DNA from 2 places in the Streptomyces sp. NPDC004788 genome. Region 1 is predicted to be linked to the other one. Evidence: riboswitches for the same ligand, from Rfam matches in the RefSeq annotation. Region 1 holds a riboswitch; the other holds the start of a gene.

The links. Region 1 has a riboswitch for cobalamin ahead of ACWEJX_RS08670 (ribonucleoside-diphosphate reductase subunit alpha). Riboswitches for the same ligand answer to the same signal wherever they lie in the genome.
Region 2: another riboswitch for cobalamin. It lies ahead of ACWEJX_RS05060 (cobalamin biosynthesis protein); the one in region 1 lies ahead of ACWEJX_RS08670 (ribonucleoside-diphosphate reductase subunit alpha).

Annotation. Positions count from the first base shown of each region.
Region 1 covers NZ_JBSGBF010000012.1:100,406-108,679, forward strand. The annotation lists gene ACWEJX_RS08640 (HD domain-containing phosphohydrolase) at 1-316, shown strand, start outside; gene ACWEJX_RS08645 (HD-GYP domain-containing protein) at 313-1,590, shown strand; gene ACWEJX_RS08650 (tetratricopeptide repeat protein) at 1,670-2,650, shown strand; gene def (peptide deformylase) at 2,714-3,364, shown strand; gene ACWEJX_RS08660 (ribosomal maturation YjgA family protein) at 3,340-3,762, opposite strand; gene ACWEJX_RS08665 (ribonucleotide-diphosphate reductase subunit beta) at 3,796-4,821, opposite strand; gene ACWEJX_RS08670 (ribonucleoside-diphosphate reductase subunit alpha) at 4,812-7,175, opposite strand; cobalamin riboswitch at 7,303-7,425, opposite strand; gene ACWEJX_RS08675 (GNAT family N-acetyltransferase) at 7,473-7,988, opposite strand; partial or broken gene ACWEJX_RS08680 (sodium:solute symporter) at 8,066-8,274, opposite strand, start outside.
Region 2 covers NZ_JBSGBF010000006.1:10,555-17,054, forward strand. The annotation lists gene ACWEJX_RS05045 (alpha/beta hydrolase) at 1-526, opposite strand, end outside; gene ACWEJX_RS05050 (anion permease) at 885-2,168, shown strand; gene ACWEJX_RS05055 (hypothetical protein) at 2,197-2,418, shown strand; adenosylcobalamin (AdoCbl) riboswitch at 2,612-2,704, shown strand; gene ACWEJX_RS05060 (cobalamin biosynthesis protein) at 2,750-3,733, shown strand; gene ACWEJX_RS05065 (cobyric acid synthase) at 3,730-5,238, shown strand; gene ACWEJX_RS05070 (putative cobaltochelatase) at 5,399-6,500, shown strand, end outside.

The DNA.
Region 1 (8,274 bases):
CAGCCGGGCCCGCCCGGTCGGCACGGCCCTCGCCGAACTGGAGCGGTGCGCCGGCAGCCACTTCGACCCGCGCATGGTCGAGGCGCTCGCCCGCGCGCTGGCCCGGCACGGCTGGCAGACCGAGGTCACCGCCGACGAGACCGCCGTGCCCGCGCCCCGTCCCCCCGCACCGGCGCCCGCGCCCGCACCCGGAGCCGTACGCGCGCCCGCGCCCGGAGCCGTACCGGGACCCACGCCCGAAGCCGTACCGGAACCCACACCCGCGGCCGAAGCCGTACCGGAGACCGAGCCCGCGCCCCTCCAGGAGCGGGCGTGAGCCCCCCGGCCGCCCCGGCCGCCGCCCGCGCCACCGTCGGCACCGTCCGCGCGGCCGCCCTGCTGCTCACCCTCGGCGGCCTCGGCGTCACCCTCTGGCGCGGCCTCGCCGACCCCGGCATCGCCGTCGCCTTCGGCGTCCTCATCGCGCTCGGCGAACTCACCCGGCGCGGAGCCGCGCCCGAGGAGCGGGAACCCGCGCCACTCGCCTCCGCCGGCGCCCTCGCGTATGCGCTGCTCGGCCAGAACGGCGGCCAGGTCACCACTCACGGAGTGCTCCAGACCGTCGCCGTCGTCGTCGCGGCCGGCCTCGTCGGCACCGTGCCCCACGTGGCCCGCGGCAACGGCCCCGACCTCGACCAGCTCGCCCGGCGCATCCTCACCGTCGGCTTCGCCGCCAGCTGCTTCCAGCCCCTCTACAACCAGGGCACCATCACCGCCCACCTCGGCCAGAGCCCCTCGTACACCCTCTTCCTGGTCGCCCTGCTGCTCCTCACCGCCCTCTGCGACGCCGTCCTCGGCGCCGTTCTGCACCGTGCCCGCACGGGGCACCCCTTCGGCCCGCTGCTCCGGGACGAGCTGCGCGCGCTGCTCGGCATCGGCTCCGCCGTCTGCGCCACCGGCGCCGTCATGGCTCTCGGGGTGGCCGCCGCCGGACTGTGGGCGCTGCCCGTCTTCGCGGTGCCGCTGCTGCTCACCCAGGTCTCCTTCCGGCGGTACGCGGCCGTGCGCACCACCAACCGGGAGACCATCGCCTCGCTCGCCCGGGCCACCGAGATCGCCGGTTGCACCCCGCCCGGCCACGCCCACCGGGTCGCCGCGCTCAGCCGGGCGGTGGGCCGGGAGCTGGGCCTGTCCGGGCCCGACCTGACCGTCCTCGAATACGCGGCGCTCATGCACGACATCGGTCAGCTCTCCCTCGTCGATCCCGTCGACGGCGGCGCCACCGCGCTGCTGCCCGCCGAGGAGCAGCGCCGGATCGCCCTGCTCGGCGCGGCCGTGGTGCGCCAGACCGGCGTCCCGGCGGCCGTCGCCGTCGTCGTCGAGCGGCAGGCCGACCCGTACCGCGAGCAGCCGCTGCCCGCCCGGATCGTCCGGGTCGTCAACGCCTACGACGACCTCGCCGCCGGCAGCGCGGGCGGCGGCCTGGGCGCGCTCGAACGGCTCCGGCTCGGCACCGCCCGCGACTACCACCCCGACGTCGTCGAATCGCTCGCCCGGGTCCTCGCGAGAGGAGGCGTCAAGGGCGGCATCGCCCCCGTTCCACCGGGGTAACCCACGGGTAATGAGCGCGCGTCCGACCGGGCATGGTTGGATGCGAACAAGAGGGTGAAGCGACCGGCAGGCGGGAATCGTGAGGATCTTCGGGAAGGTACGGCATCGGCCCTCCGCCTCGTGGCGGCAGGCCACCGACCGCGCGTTCACGCTGATCGGCGACGGCCGGTACGAGGACGCGGGCGCGCTGCTGACGCGCGCGGCGGACCTGGAGCCCTGGCTCTCCGAGTCCTGGTTCAACCTGGCCCTGCTGCACAAGTTCCGGCACGACTGGGAACAGGCCAGGGCCGCGGGCCTGCGGGCCGTCGCGCTGCTCGACAAGGAGACCGGCGCCCCCGACTGGTGGAACGTGGGCATCGCCGCCACCGCCCTGCAGGACTGGCCGCTGGCCCGCCGCGCCTGGCAGGCGTACGGCCTGAAGGTCCCCGGGGCCGCCGCCGGCACCGGCGAGCCGGCCGGGATGGAGCTCGGCAGCGCGGCCGTGCGGCTCTCCCCGGAGGGCGAGGCCGAGGTTGTCTGGGGCCGCCGGCTCGACCCGGCCCGGATCGAGGTCCTGTCCATCCCGCTGCCGTCGTCCGGGCGGCGCTGGGGCGAGGTCGTGCTGCACGACGGCGTGCCCAACGGCGAGCGCACCACCAGCGCCGGCCCCTCGTACCCGGTCTTCGACGAGATCGAGCTGTGGGCGCCGTCGCCGGTGCCCACCTGGGTGGTGCTCCTGGAGGCCGCCACCGAGGCCGACCGGGACGCCCTGGAGCAGCTCGCCGCCGACGCGGGCTTCGCCGCCGAGGACTGGTCGTCCTCCGTACGGCTGCTCTGCCGCGCCTGCTCCGAGTCGACCATGCCCAGCGCCGAGGGCGAGGGCGAGCACCTGGACCCGCACGACCACAGCGAGCCTGGGCACCCCGGTCCGCTCGGCCACCGCTCGCCCGGCGAGCTGTGGGTGCCCGAGCGGGAGTGCGGCATCGCGGCCCCCGCCGGCCTGGTCCGGGGGCTGCTCGACAGCTGGGTGGCGGACAGCCCGGACAGCCGGGAATGGCGTGATCTGGAGGAAGTCTGCTGACCGCTGCCCGTAGGCTGTACCCGGTACAGGTTCCAGGTCCGAGGAAGAGGGCGTACGGCGGAGATGTCGCAGCAGGGCACTGAGCAGGAGCAGACGGGCGTGTACGCCGTGGACGACGAGGGCTTCATCGTCGACACCGAGGACACCGAGGCCCGCGAGGCCGCCCACCGCGAGCGCGGCACCTCGCGCCCCATCACGGTCGTGGGCAACCCCGTCCTGCACCGGGAGTGCAAGGACGTCACCGACTTCGACGACGAGCTGGCGCAGCTCATCGACGACATGTTCGCCAGCCAGCGCACCGCCGAGGGCGTCGGCCTCGCCGCCAACCAGATCGGCGTCGACCTGAAGGTCTTCGTCTACGACTGCATGGACGACGAGGGCAAGCGCCACGTCGGTCACGTGATCAACCCGGTCCTCGTCGATCTGCCGGCCGACCGGCGGCACCTCGACGACTCCAACGAGGGCTGCCTCTCGGTGCCGACCGCGTACGCCGAGCTGGCCCGCCCGGACTACGCCGAGGTCACCGGCCAGGACATGAAGGGCAACCCGATCAAGGTCCGCGGCACCGGCTACTTCGCCCGCTGCCTCCAGCACGAGACGGACCACCTCTACGGCTTCCTCTACATCGACAAGCTGTCGAAGCGGGACCGCAAGGACGCCCTGCGCCAGATGGAAGAGGGCACGCCGCGCTACCCGGTCGTCCCGAACGACTGACCCTCGCCCCTGCGCGCACCCACGGCGCGGTGGACGGCCCAGCCGACCGCCGCGCCGATCGCGTACCAGAACAGGTCCGGCACGTTGAACGTCGTGCCGAGCACGAGGCGCGCGAGCGTGCTGCGCGCGGCCAGCTCCGCCGGTACGCCGGTCAGCTGGAACAGCTCCACGGCCCAGCTGAACCCGAGGGCCACCCAGGCCGCCACGGCCGGCCGGACCCGCGGCGCGACCAGCACCACCAGGGCCAGGACGAGGAGCGTGTAGAGCGCGTCGCCCGCGTACTTCGCGACGACGCCCGACGCCGCGGACCTGATTCCCAGGCCCGCGGCGACGGTGAGCAGAGCGGCGGAGCACGCCAAGAGGCGCGTGCCGAGCCGCGCGCGTAGGAGGATCCCCATGCCGGGCACCCTACGCGTCCGGAACCGAGGCGATCAGAAGTCCTCGTCGAGGTCGACCGAGCCCTCGACCGCCACCTGGTAGGCGGACGGCCGGCGCTCGAAGAAGTTCGTCAGCTCCTGGACGCCCTGGAGCTCCATGAACGCGAACGGGTTCTCCGAGCCGAACACCGGGGCGAAGCCCAGGCGGGTCAGGCGCTGGTCGGCGACGCACTGGAGGTACTCGCGCATCGACTCCGTGTTCATGCCCGGCAGGCCGTCACCGCACAGGTCCTGGCCGAACTGGAGCTCCGCCTCGACGGCCTCCTTCAGCATGTCGGTGACCTGCTGCTGCAGCTCGTCGTCGAAGAGCTCCGGCTCCTCCTTGCGGACGGTGTCCACGACCTCGAAGGCGAAGTTCATGTGCATCGTCTCGTCCCGGAACACCCAGTTGGTGCCGGTGGCCAGGCCGTGCAGCAGACCGCGGCTGCGGAACCAGTACACGTAGGCGAAGGCGCCGTAGAAGAACAGGCCCTCGATGCAGGCGGCGAAGCAGATCAGGTTGAGCAGGAAGCGGCGCCGGTCGGCGGCCGTCTCCAGGCGCTCGATCTTCTCGACCGAGTCCATCCACTTGAAGCAGAACTGCGCCTTCTCGCGGATCGACGGGATGTTCTCGACGGCCGCGAAGGCCGCCGCGCGGTCGTCCGGGTCGGGCAGGTAGGTGTCGAGCAGCGTCAGATAGAACTGGACGTGCACGGCCTCCTCGAAGAGCTGGCGGCTCAGGTAGAGGCGCGCCTCCGGGGAGTTGATGTGCTTGTAGAGCGTCAGCACCAGGTTGTTGGCCACGATCGAGTCGCCGGTCGCGAAGAAGGCGACGAGACGGCCGATCATGTGCTGCTCGCCCGGGGACAGCTTGGCGAGGTCGGCGACGTCCGAGTGGAGGTCGACCTCCTCCACGGTCCAGGTGTTCTTGATGGCGTCCCGGTAGCGCTCGTAGAAGTCCGGGTAGCGCATCGGACGCAGGGTCAGTTCGAAGCCCGGGTCGAGCAGGTTGTTCTTACGGGTGGTGCTCATTACTGGCATGCCTCGCAGGACTCGGGGTTCTCCAGGGAGCAGGCGACGGCGTCCGCGTCGGGCGCGGCCTGCTGGACGGGGATCGTGGTGGCCTGGGCGGCGCGGGCGATCCGGGTCGCCGGACGCGAGCGCAGGTAGTACGTGGTCTTCAGGCCCTGCTTCCAGGCGTACGCGTACATCGACGACAGCTTGCCGATGGTCGGCGTCTCCATGAACAGGTTCAGGGACTGCGCCTGGTCCAGGAACGGGGTGCGGGCGGCGGCCATGTCGATCAGGCCGCGCTGCGGGATCTCCCAGGCCGTGCGGTACAGCTCGCGCACCTCGGCCGGCACCCAGCCGAAGCCGGCCACCGAGCCGTTGGCGTCGCGCAGCGCCTCACGGGTCTGCGCGTCCCACACGCCGAGCTCCTTGAGCTCCGCCACCAGGTACGAGTTGACCTGGAGGAACTCGCCGGACAGCGTCTCGCGCTTGAACAGGTTGGAGACCTGCGGCTCGATGCACTCGTAGACGCCCGCGATCGAGGCGATCGTCGCGGTCGGGGCGATGGCGAGCAGCAGGCTGTTGCGCATGCCGACGGCGGCGATCCGCTCGCGCAGCGCGGCCCAGCGCTCCGGCCAGTTCAGCTCGACGTCGTAGTGGTCCGGGTGCAGCACACCGCGCGCGGTGCGGGTCTTGTCCCAGGCCGGCAGCGGGCCGTTGCGCTCGGCGAGGTCGGCGGACGCCTCGTACGCGGCGAGCATGATCCGCTCGGCGATCCGGGTGGACAGGGCGCGCGCCTCGGCCGAGTCGAAGGGCAGCCGCAGCTTGAAGAAGACGTCCTGGAGGCCCATCGCGCCCAGGCCCACCGGACGCCACTTGGCGTTGGAGCGGCCGGCCTGCTCGGTCGGGTAGAAGTTGATGTCGACGACCCGGTCGAGGAACGTGACGGCGGTGCGGACGGTCGCGTCGAGGCGCTCCCAGTCGATGTCCGAACCGACGACGAAGGCGCCCAGGTTGACCGAGCCGAGGTTGCAGACGGCGGTCTCGCCGTCGTTGGTGACCTCGATGATCTCGGTGCAGAGGTTGGAGGAGTGGACGACCGTGCCGGGCTCTGCGGTCTGGTTCGCGGTCCGGTTGGCGGCGTCCTTGAAGGTCATCCAGCCGTTGCCGGTCTGCGCCAGGGTGCGCATCATGCGGCCGTACAGGTCGCGGGCCGGCATGGTCTTGCGGGCCAGGCCCGCCGCCTCGGCCTTGCGGTAGGCGGCGTCGAACTCCTCGCCGTACAGGTCGACCAGCTCGGGAACGTCGGCCGGCGAGAACAGCGACCACTCGGCGTCCGCGTTGACCCGGCGCATGAACTCGTCCGGGATCCAGTGCGCGAGGTTGAGGTTGTGCGTACGGCGGGCGTCCTCGCCGGTGTTGTCGCGGAGCTCCAGGAACTCCTCGATGTCCGCGTGCCAGGTCTCCAGGTAGACCGCGGCGGCGCCCTTGCGGCGGCCGCCCTGGTTCACGGCGGCGACGGAGGCGTCCAGCGTCTTCAGGAACGGGACGATGCCGTTGGAGTGCCCGTTGGTGCCGCGGATCAGCGAACCGCGGGCGCGGATGCGGGAGTACGACAGACCGATGCCGCCCGCGTGCTTCGACAGCCGCGCGACCTGGTGGTAGCGGTCGTAGATGGAGTCCAGCTCGTCCTGCGGCGAGTCGAGCAGGTAGCAGGACGACATCTGCGGGTGGCGGGTGCCGGAGTTGAAGAGCGTGGGGGAGGACGGCAGGTAGTCCAGGCGGCTCATCAGGCCGTAGAGCGCCGTCACCTCGTCGAGCGCGCGGACCGAGTCGTCCTCGGCGAGGCCGGCGGCCACGCGCAGCATGAAGTGCTGCGGGGTCTCGATGACCTTGCGGGTGATCGGGTGGCGCAGCAGGTAGCGCGAGTAGAGCGTGCGCAGGCCGAAGTAGCCGAAGCGGTCGTCGGCGGCCGCGTCGATCGTCGCGTCGAGCCGCTCCGCGTGCAGGGCGACGAAGTCGGCCGTGCGGTCGGCGATCAGGCCCTCGCGGTGGCCGACGGCGACGGAGGCGGCGAAGGACACCGCGCCCTGGCCGGCCGCCTCCTGGGCGATCGTGATCGTCAGGAGCCGGGCGGCGAGCCGGGAGTACGCCGGGTCCTCGGCGATCAGCCCGGCGGCGGCCTCCGTGGCCAGCTCGCGCAGCTCCGCCTCGTCCGAGCCGGGGTGCCGGCCGCGCAGCGCGGCGGCGGCGACCCGGCCGGGGTCGGTGTCCGGGAGGTCGGCGGTGAGATCGGTCAGGGTCCGCAGCAGCGCGGTCCCGGGGCCGTCGGTCTCGACCGCGGAAGCCTCGGCCGAAGCCGGATCGGCGGGCGCGATGGTCACGTGGGGGCTCTCCCTCGCTCGGCACGGGGCCAGGACGGGAGGCGGCAACGGGCGCCGTACGCACGGCGGCGCCGCGTCCACCGGCCCACTCCGCGAGGCCCGGACGTCAGTGACACCCGGAACGGACGGACCGGGCGCGCTGTCGGCAGGTCCTCGGACTCACGTCGTACGGAAACGCACTTGGTACACCGTTGCGGGACAGTTCCGGATTTGCACCGGATTCCCCTGCGGCGACAGCGAGGACGAGCATACATGTGGGGGGCGCCCCTCGGAGCACCCCCCACATGTTGTGTGTCGTCAGCGTTCGTTCAGCTCCAGTGAGTAGCTGAGCAGTGTGAACTCGGGCTGGTCGGGGATGGGGTTCCAGTCCCGTTCCGGGGTCCGGTGGAAGCCGAGCCGTTCGTAGATGCGGTGCGCGCCGTGCATCGTGGACTGGGTGGACAGTACGATCCGCACGCAGCCGGCGGCCCGTGCCCGCTCCACGCACGCCCGTACGAGCGCCTCCCCGACGCCCCGGCCGCGGGCCGCGCCGTCGACGGCCAGCATCCGGATCTCCGCCTCGCCCGCGCCGGCCAGGTCGGCCATCGCCCCCGGCTCCGGCACGAAGGTCACGCCGCCCAGCACCGTGCCGTCCCCGTCGACGGCGACGAGGACGTCGGACCGCGCGGCCCGCTTGGCCACGTCCCGCAGTTCGCCCAGGTACCAGTCGCTGTCGCCGAAGACGAGGAAGCCGTCGTCGAGGTACGCCCGACCGGTGATCTCGCCGAGCTCCTCGTACTCCTCGGGCCGTACCGCCCTGATCGTGAAGTCCATGCCCGGCAGTCTGCACCCGACACGGCCGCGCCCGCCTCCCGGAATCCAGGGGGCGGGCGCAGCCGTGTCGTGCCGGGTCAGTGGCCGGTGCCGACCTTCGGCAGTTCGGTGACGACGCCCGCGTCGCCCGCGTCGGCCGTGTAGTCCTCCGGCGAGGTCTCGTCGACGCCGTCGGGGGTGCCGACGGAGCGCAGGACCAGGGTGAGGACGACGGTGACGAGGACGTTGAGGACGAAGGCGGTGAGGCCGATGTAGCCGATCTCGCCGATGCCCGGGATCTCGGCCG
Region 2 (6,500 bases), on a different contig from region 1:
GGACCAGGTTGAGCGCGTGCTCGCGGGTGGTGCCGAGGCCGTGCAGGGCGATCACCCAGGTGGTGCGCGGCCCGGGCACGAGCCAGGCGGGCAGGCTGCCGAGCTCGCCGGGGATCTCGACGTCCTCGTAGGGCAGGCCGAGGGCGGTCCCGGGGGTGCCGCAGTGCAGCTGCGGGGTGAGCCGGACCCGGACGCCGGGGGCGAGCGTGCCGAGCTCGACCCGTTCGAGCCGGCGCACCACGGTGTCGGCGGTGTGCGGGACCCGGTCGAGCACCGGGCCGACGACGGCGTGCAGGCCGTCGGCCTCGATCCCGTACGTACCGGGGCGCAGCGCGGCCAGGCTCCGGGTGAGGCTGATCCGCTCCGGGCCGGTGCCGTGCACGGTGAGTCTGGGCTCGCCGGGGAAGGGGCGGCCGGACGGCACGCCGAGGGCGGCGTCGCTGGCGTAGCGGCCGGCCACGACGGCGGCCGCGCCGAGCCCGAGCAGGGTGGTGACGGCCGCTGCCGTCGCGGTAACGGGGCGCACGGTCCCAGTGTCGGCAGCCCGCCCGCGCCCTGCCACCCGGCGGGGCTCGCCGAGCTCCTTCGAGTGACATGGGTCTCGTCCACCGGGTCCTCCGTGCTGACGAAAGTCTCCACGGCGGTCCACGGGGCGATACGGGTCGGGAGCGGCGGAAGCTACGCGCGTTGCGTGGAGCCCGGAACCGCACGGTTTACCCGGGGTTGCACGGTGACCGCATCGTGGACAGCGCGCCCGCCGGAGCCGTAAGCGGAATCTCCAGACCCCGGATCGGGACACCACCTTGCCCGACCCAGTTCATCTTCCGTTCACCCAGGTTGCTTACGTTCGACGAGCCACTGACGTCGAACGATTGCCTGGGTAAATGGAACACATCACGCTGCTGCTCGCCATTGTGGTCGTGACAGCTCTAGTGTTCGATTTCACGAACGGTTTCCACGACACCGCCAACGCGATGGCCACGACCATCTCGACCGGTGCACTCAAGCCCAAGACGGCGGTGGCCATGTCCGCCGTGCTGAACCTGGTCGGCGCGTTCCTCTCGGTGGAGGTCGCCAAGACGATCTCCAAGGGGCTCGTCAACGAGACGGGCATCCAGCCCGAAGTCATCCTCGCCGCGCTCGTCGGCGCGATCCTCTGGAATCTGGTGACCTGGCTGGTCGGCCTGCCGTCCAGCTCCTCGCACGCACTGATGGGCGGCCTCATCGGCGCGACCGTCGCCTCGATCGGCTTCAGCGGCGTCAACGGCGAGAGCGTCGTCACCAAGGTCCTCATCCCGGCGGTCGCCGCCCCGATCGTCGCCGGCATCGCCGCGACGCTCGGCACCCGCCTGACGTACGCCATCGGCAAGGACAAGAACGGCAAGGCCCAGGAGAAGGGCTACCGGGCCGGCCAGATCGCCTCCGCCGGTCTCGTCTCCCTCGCCCACGGCACCAACGACGCCCAGAAGACCATGGGCATCATCACCCTCGCCCTGGTCGCCGGCGGCGTCCTTGCCCCCGGCTCGAACCCGCCGGTCTGGGTCATCGTCTCCGCCGGTACGGCGATCGCGCTCGGCACCTTCCTCGGCGGCTGGCGCATCATCCGCACCATGGGCAAGGGCCTCACCGACCTCCAGCCGCAGCAGGGCTTCGCCGCCCAGACCAGCGCCGCGACGGTCATCCTGGCCTCCTCCCACCTGGGCTTCTCCCTCTCGACCACGCACGCCGTCTCCGGCTCCGTCATGGGCGCGGGCCTGGGCCGCAAGGGCGGTGTCGTCCGCTGGTCGACCGCCACCCGCATGTTCGTCGCCTGGGGCCTGACCCTGCCGGCCGCCGGCCTGGTCGGCGCGGGCGCCGAGTTCGTCGCGCGTCAGGGCCAGTGGGGCGTCTACGTCGTCGCGGCCTTCCTGGTCGCCTCCTGCGTCGGCATCTGGCTCGTCTCGCGCCGCCAGGTCGTCGACCACACCAACGTCAACGACGTCGAGACCGCGACCGCCACGGCCACCGAGACCGAGACCCCGGGTGTCGTGACCACCGCCATCGCGGCCGTCACCCCGCCGCCGGCCGGCTCCGTCGCCGCCGTCGCGGACGCGGACCTGAAGGCCACCATCCCCGCCCCGAACCCCGCGGACCCGGCCGCTCCGGCCGCCCCCGCCGCCGCGGTCTGACGGATCTCACGGAACTGGAAGCACGGACATGAAGATCGACTGGGCAGCTCTCGGCTCCGTCTTCGGAGTCAGCCTCGTGGTGACCGTCGCCCTCGTGGGCTTCTTCACCCTCGGCGTCGCCGGCCTCTCCAAGCAGGAGGAGGCCGCGTCCAACGGCGGCTCGGCCCCACTGGCCCGCACCGGCGCGTACGCCTGCTTCGCGCTCTGCGCGGCGGCCGTGGCGTACGGCATCTACCTGATCGTCGCCTGACCCGCACGATCCCGGACCCACCGGCCGGGCGGTCCGCAGCACGCCTGCGGACCGCCCGGCCGCTTGTGTGTGCCGCCGTGCTCGGGTGCCGTGCTCGGGTGCCGTGTTTGTGGTGCTTCGCACAGTGACCCGACGCAGGTCAAGGGTGAGTTGACGGGTGTTCGCGGGGCGTGGTGGACTGCCGGAGCCATTACGGCGGCAAGTAGAGGAAGTCCGGTGCGATTCCGGCGCGGTCCCGCCACTGTGACCGGCCCCACGGGCCGGGAGTCAGGAACTCTCGCCGCCGGTCACGTCGATCCAGGGCGCGGACCCTGAGTGAGGACACAGCGCCATGCCCGGCCGCGGCCCGAGCCCGTCCCGCACCACAGCCGTCTTCGCATACGGAGCGGCCGCCGGCCTCGCCGTCGACCTGCTCGTCGGCGACCCCCGGCGCGCCCATCCCGTCGCCGCCTTCGGCCGCGCGGCCGCCGCCGTCGAGCAGCGCCTGCACCGCGACCACCGCGCCTGGGGCGCCCTGCACACGGCCGTCTGCGCCGGCGGCACCGTCGCACTCGGCGCCCTCGCCGCCCGCACGGTACGGGGCAGCCGGGCCGCCTCCGCCGCCCTGACCGCCGCCTCCGTGTGGGCCGTGGTCGGCGGTACGACCCTGGGTCGCGAGGCCCGCGCGATCGGCGGCGCGCTCGCCGCCGGCGACCTGGAGGTCGCCCGGGAACGGATGCCGCACCTGGTCGGCCGCGACCCGCAGGCGCTCGACGGGCCCGCGATGGCCCGCGCGGTCGTCGAGTCGGTCGCCGAGAACACCTCCGACGCCGTCGTGGGCGCCCTCTTCTGGGGCGCGGTCGCGGGCGTGCCGGGCCTGCTCGGCTTCCGCGCGGTCAACACCCTGGACGCCATGGTCGGCCACAAGTCGCCGCGCTACCGGCGCTTCGGCTGGGCCTCGGCCCGGCTCGACGACCTCGCCGGCTGGCCCGGCGCCCGGCTCACCGCCGCGCTCGCCGCCGTGGCGGGCCGCGACGCGCGGGGCGCCGTACGGGCCTGGCGGGCGGACGCGGGCAAGCACCCGAGCCCCAACGCCGGCCCGGTGGAGGCCGCCTTCGCCGGGGCGCTCGGCGTACGGCTCGGCGGCACCCTGTCGTACGGCGGCCGGGTCGAACACCGGCCGGTCCTCAACGCGGACGGGCGGCCCGTCGAGGTGGCGGACATCGAGCGGGCCGTCACGCTGTCCCGCCGGGTGACCTGGCTGACCCTGGCCGCCTGTGTCGGCGGCCGGACCATCATCAGTGCCGTACGCGGCAGGAAGCGGAGGGGCGCATGAAGGGCGGGGGGCTGCTCGTCGCCGGGACCACGTCCGACGCGGGCAAGAGCGTCGTCACGGCCGGCATCTGCCGGTGGCTGGTCCGGCAGGGCCTGAAGGTCGCGCCGTTCAAGGGACAGAACATGTCCCTGAACTCCTTCGTGACCCGGGAGGGCGCCGAGATCGGCCGTGCCCAGGCCATGCAGGCGCAGGCCGCGCGCGTCGAGCCGACGGCGCTGATGAACCCGGTGCTGCTCAAGCCCGGCAGCGACCGCTCCAGCCAGGTGATCCTCATGGGCAAACCGGTCGGCGAGCTGAGCGCCCGGGGCTACCACGGCGGCCGGCAGCAGCAGCTCTTCGAGCCGGTCCTCGGCTGCCTGGAGGAGCTGCGCGCCACGCACGACGCGGTGATCTGCGAGGGCGCGGGCAGCCCGGCCGAGATCAACCTGCGGCGCACCGACATCGTCAACATGGGCATCGCGCGGGCGGCGCGGCTCCCCGTCGTCGTGGTCGGCGACATCGACCGCGGCGGCGTCTTCGCCCAGTTCTTCGGCACGACCGCGCTCCTCGCGCCCGAGGACCAGCGGCTCGTCGCCGGCTACCTGGTGAACAAGTTCCGCGGCGACGTCACACTGCTCGAACCGGGCCTCGACATGCTGCACGGCCTCACCGGCCGCCGCACCTTCGGCGTCCTGCCGTACGCCCACGGCCTCGGCATCGACGAGGAGGACGGCCTGCGCGTCTCGCTGCGCGGCACGGTCCGCGAGTCCGTCGTCGCGCCGCCGGTCGGCGAGGACGTGCTGCGGGTCGCCGTCTGCGCCGTACCCCTCATGTCCAACTTCACCGACGTCGACGCGCTGGCCGCCGAGCCGGGCGTGGTCGTGCGCTTCGTCGACCGCCCGGAGGAGCTGGCCGACGCGGACCTGGTGGTGGTGCCGGGCACCCGCGGCACGGTCAAGGCACTGGCCTGGCTGCGCGAACGCGGCCTGGCCGACGCGCTCGCCCGGCGCGCCGCCGAGGGCCGTCCGGTCCTCGGCATCTGCGGCGGCTTCCAGGTCCTCGGCGAGCACATCGACGACGAGGTCGAGTCGAAGGCCGGCTCCGTCGAGGGGCTCGGCCTCCTGCCCGTGCGGGTCCGCTTCGCGCCCGAGAAGACGCTGGCCCGCCCGGTCGGCGAGGCCCTCGGCGAGCCCGTCGAGGGGTACGAGATCCACCACGGCGTCGCGGACGTACGGGGCGGGGAGGCGTTCCTGGACGGCTGCCGCGTCGGCGCGGTCTGGGGCACCCACTGGCACGGCTCCCTGGAGAGCGACGGCTTCCGCCGCGCCTTCCTGCGCGAGGTCGCGGCGGCGGCCGGGCGGCGCTTCGTGCCCGCGCCCGACACGTCGTTCGGCGCCCTGCGCGAGGAACAGCTGGACCGCCTCGGCGACCTGATCGAGGAGCACGCCGACACGGACGCGCTGCTCCGGCTGATCGAGAAGGGCGCGCCGGAGGGGCTGCCGTTCGTGCCGCCGGGGGCGCCGTGAGCGCCGGTCGGGCCGTACGGGTTGCGCGGAGTACGCGGATTACGCGGCGAAGCCGCGCGGGGGCCGGCACGAGGGGGATTCCCCTCGCCCACTGGGCAGGAAGCGTGCCGGGACGGCATGTTGACGACGCGTCATCGCGAACCGAAGGAGCTACCCACCGATGAGCACCCGCTATCCGTTCACCGCCGTCGTCGGCATGGACGATCTGCGGCTCGCGCTGCTGCTGAACGCCGTGAGCCCGGCGGTGGGCGGTGTCCTCGTGCGCGGCGAGAAGGGGACCGCGAAGAGCACGGCCGTACGCGCGCTGGCCGAGCTGCTGCCCGAGGTGGCGGTGGTCGCCGGGTGCCGCTTCAGCTGTGATCCGGCCGCGCCCGATCCGGGGTGCCCGGACGGGCCGCACGGGGAGGGCGCCCGGGAGGCGCGGCCCGCGCGGATGGTCGAGCTGCCCGTCGGCGCGTCCGAGGACCGGCTCGTCGGCTCGCTCGACATCGAGAAGGCGCTCGCCGAGGGCGTGAAGGCGTTCGAGCCGGGACTGCTCGCGGCGGCGCACCGGGGGATCCTGTACGTCGACGAGGTCAACCTCCTGAGCGACCACCTCATCGACCACCTCCTCGACGCCGCCGCCATGGGCTCCTCGTACGTCGAGCGCGAAGGCGTCTCCGTACGTCACGCGGCCCGCTTCCTGCTCGTCGGCACGATGAACCCCGAAGAGGGCGAGCTGCGGCCCCAGTTGCTCGACCGGTTCGGGCTGACCGTGGAGGTGGCCGCCTCCCGCGAGCCCGAGCAGCGGGTGGAGGTCGTGCGGCGCCGGCTGGCGTTCGAGGACGACCCGGCCGGGTTCGTGGCGCGCTGGGCCGGCGAGGAGGCCGCGCTGCGGGAGCGGATCGTCGCCGCGCGGGAGTTGCTGCCGCAGGTGGTGCTCGGGGACGCGGTGCTGCTGCAGATCGCCGCGACCTGCGCCGCGTTCGAGGTCGACGGCATGCGCGCCGACATCGTCATGGCCCGCACGGCGACCGCGCTCGCCGCGTGGGCGGGGCGGACGGAGGTCACCTCCGAGGACGTACGGCAGGCGGCGCTGCTCGCGCTGCCCCACCGCCGTCGGCGCAATCCGTTCGACGCGCCCGGCCTTGACGAGGACAAGCTCGACGAGACCCTTGAGCAGTTCAAGGGCGACGACGAGCCCGATGACGAGCCCGAGCCCGAGCCGGACGGTCCGGGCGACGGAGGTCCCGGCGGTGGCGGTGGCGGCGGTGGCGGTGGCG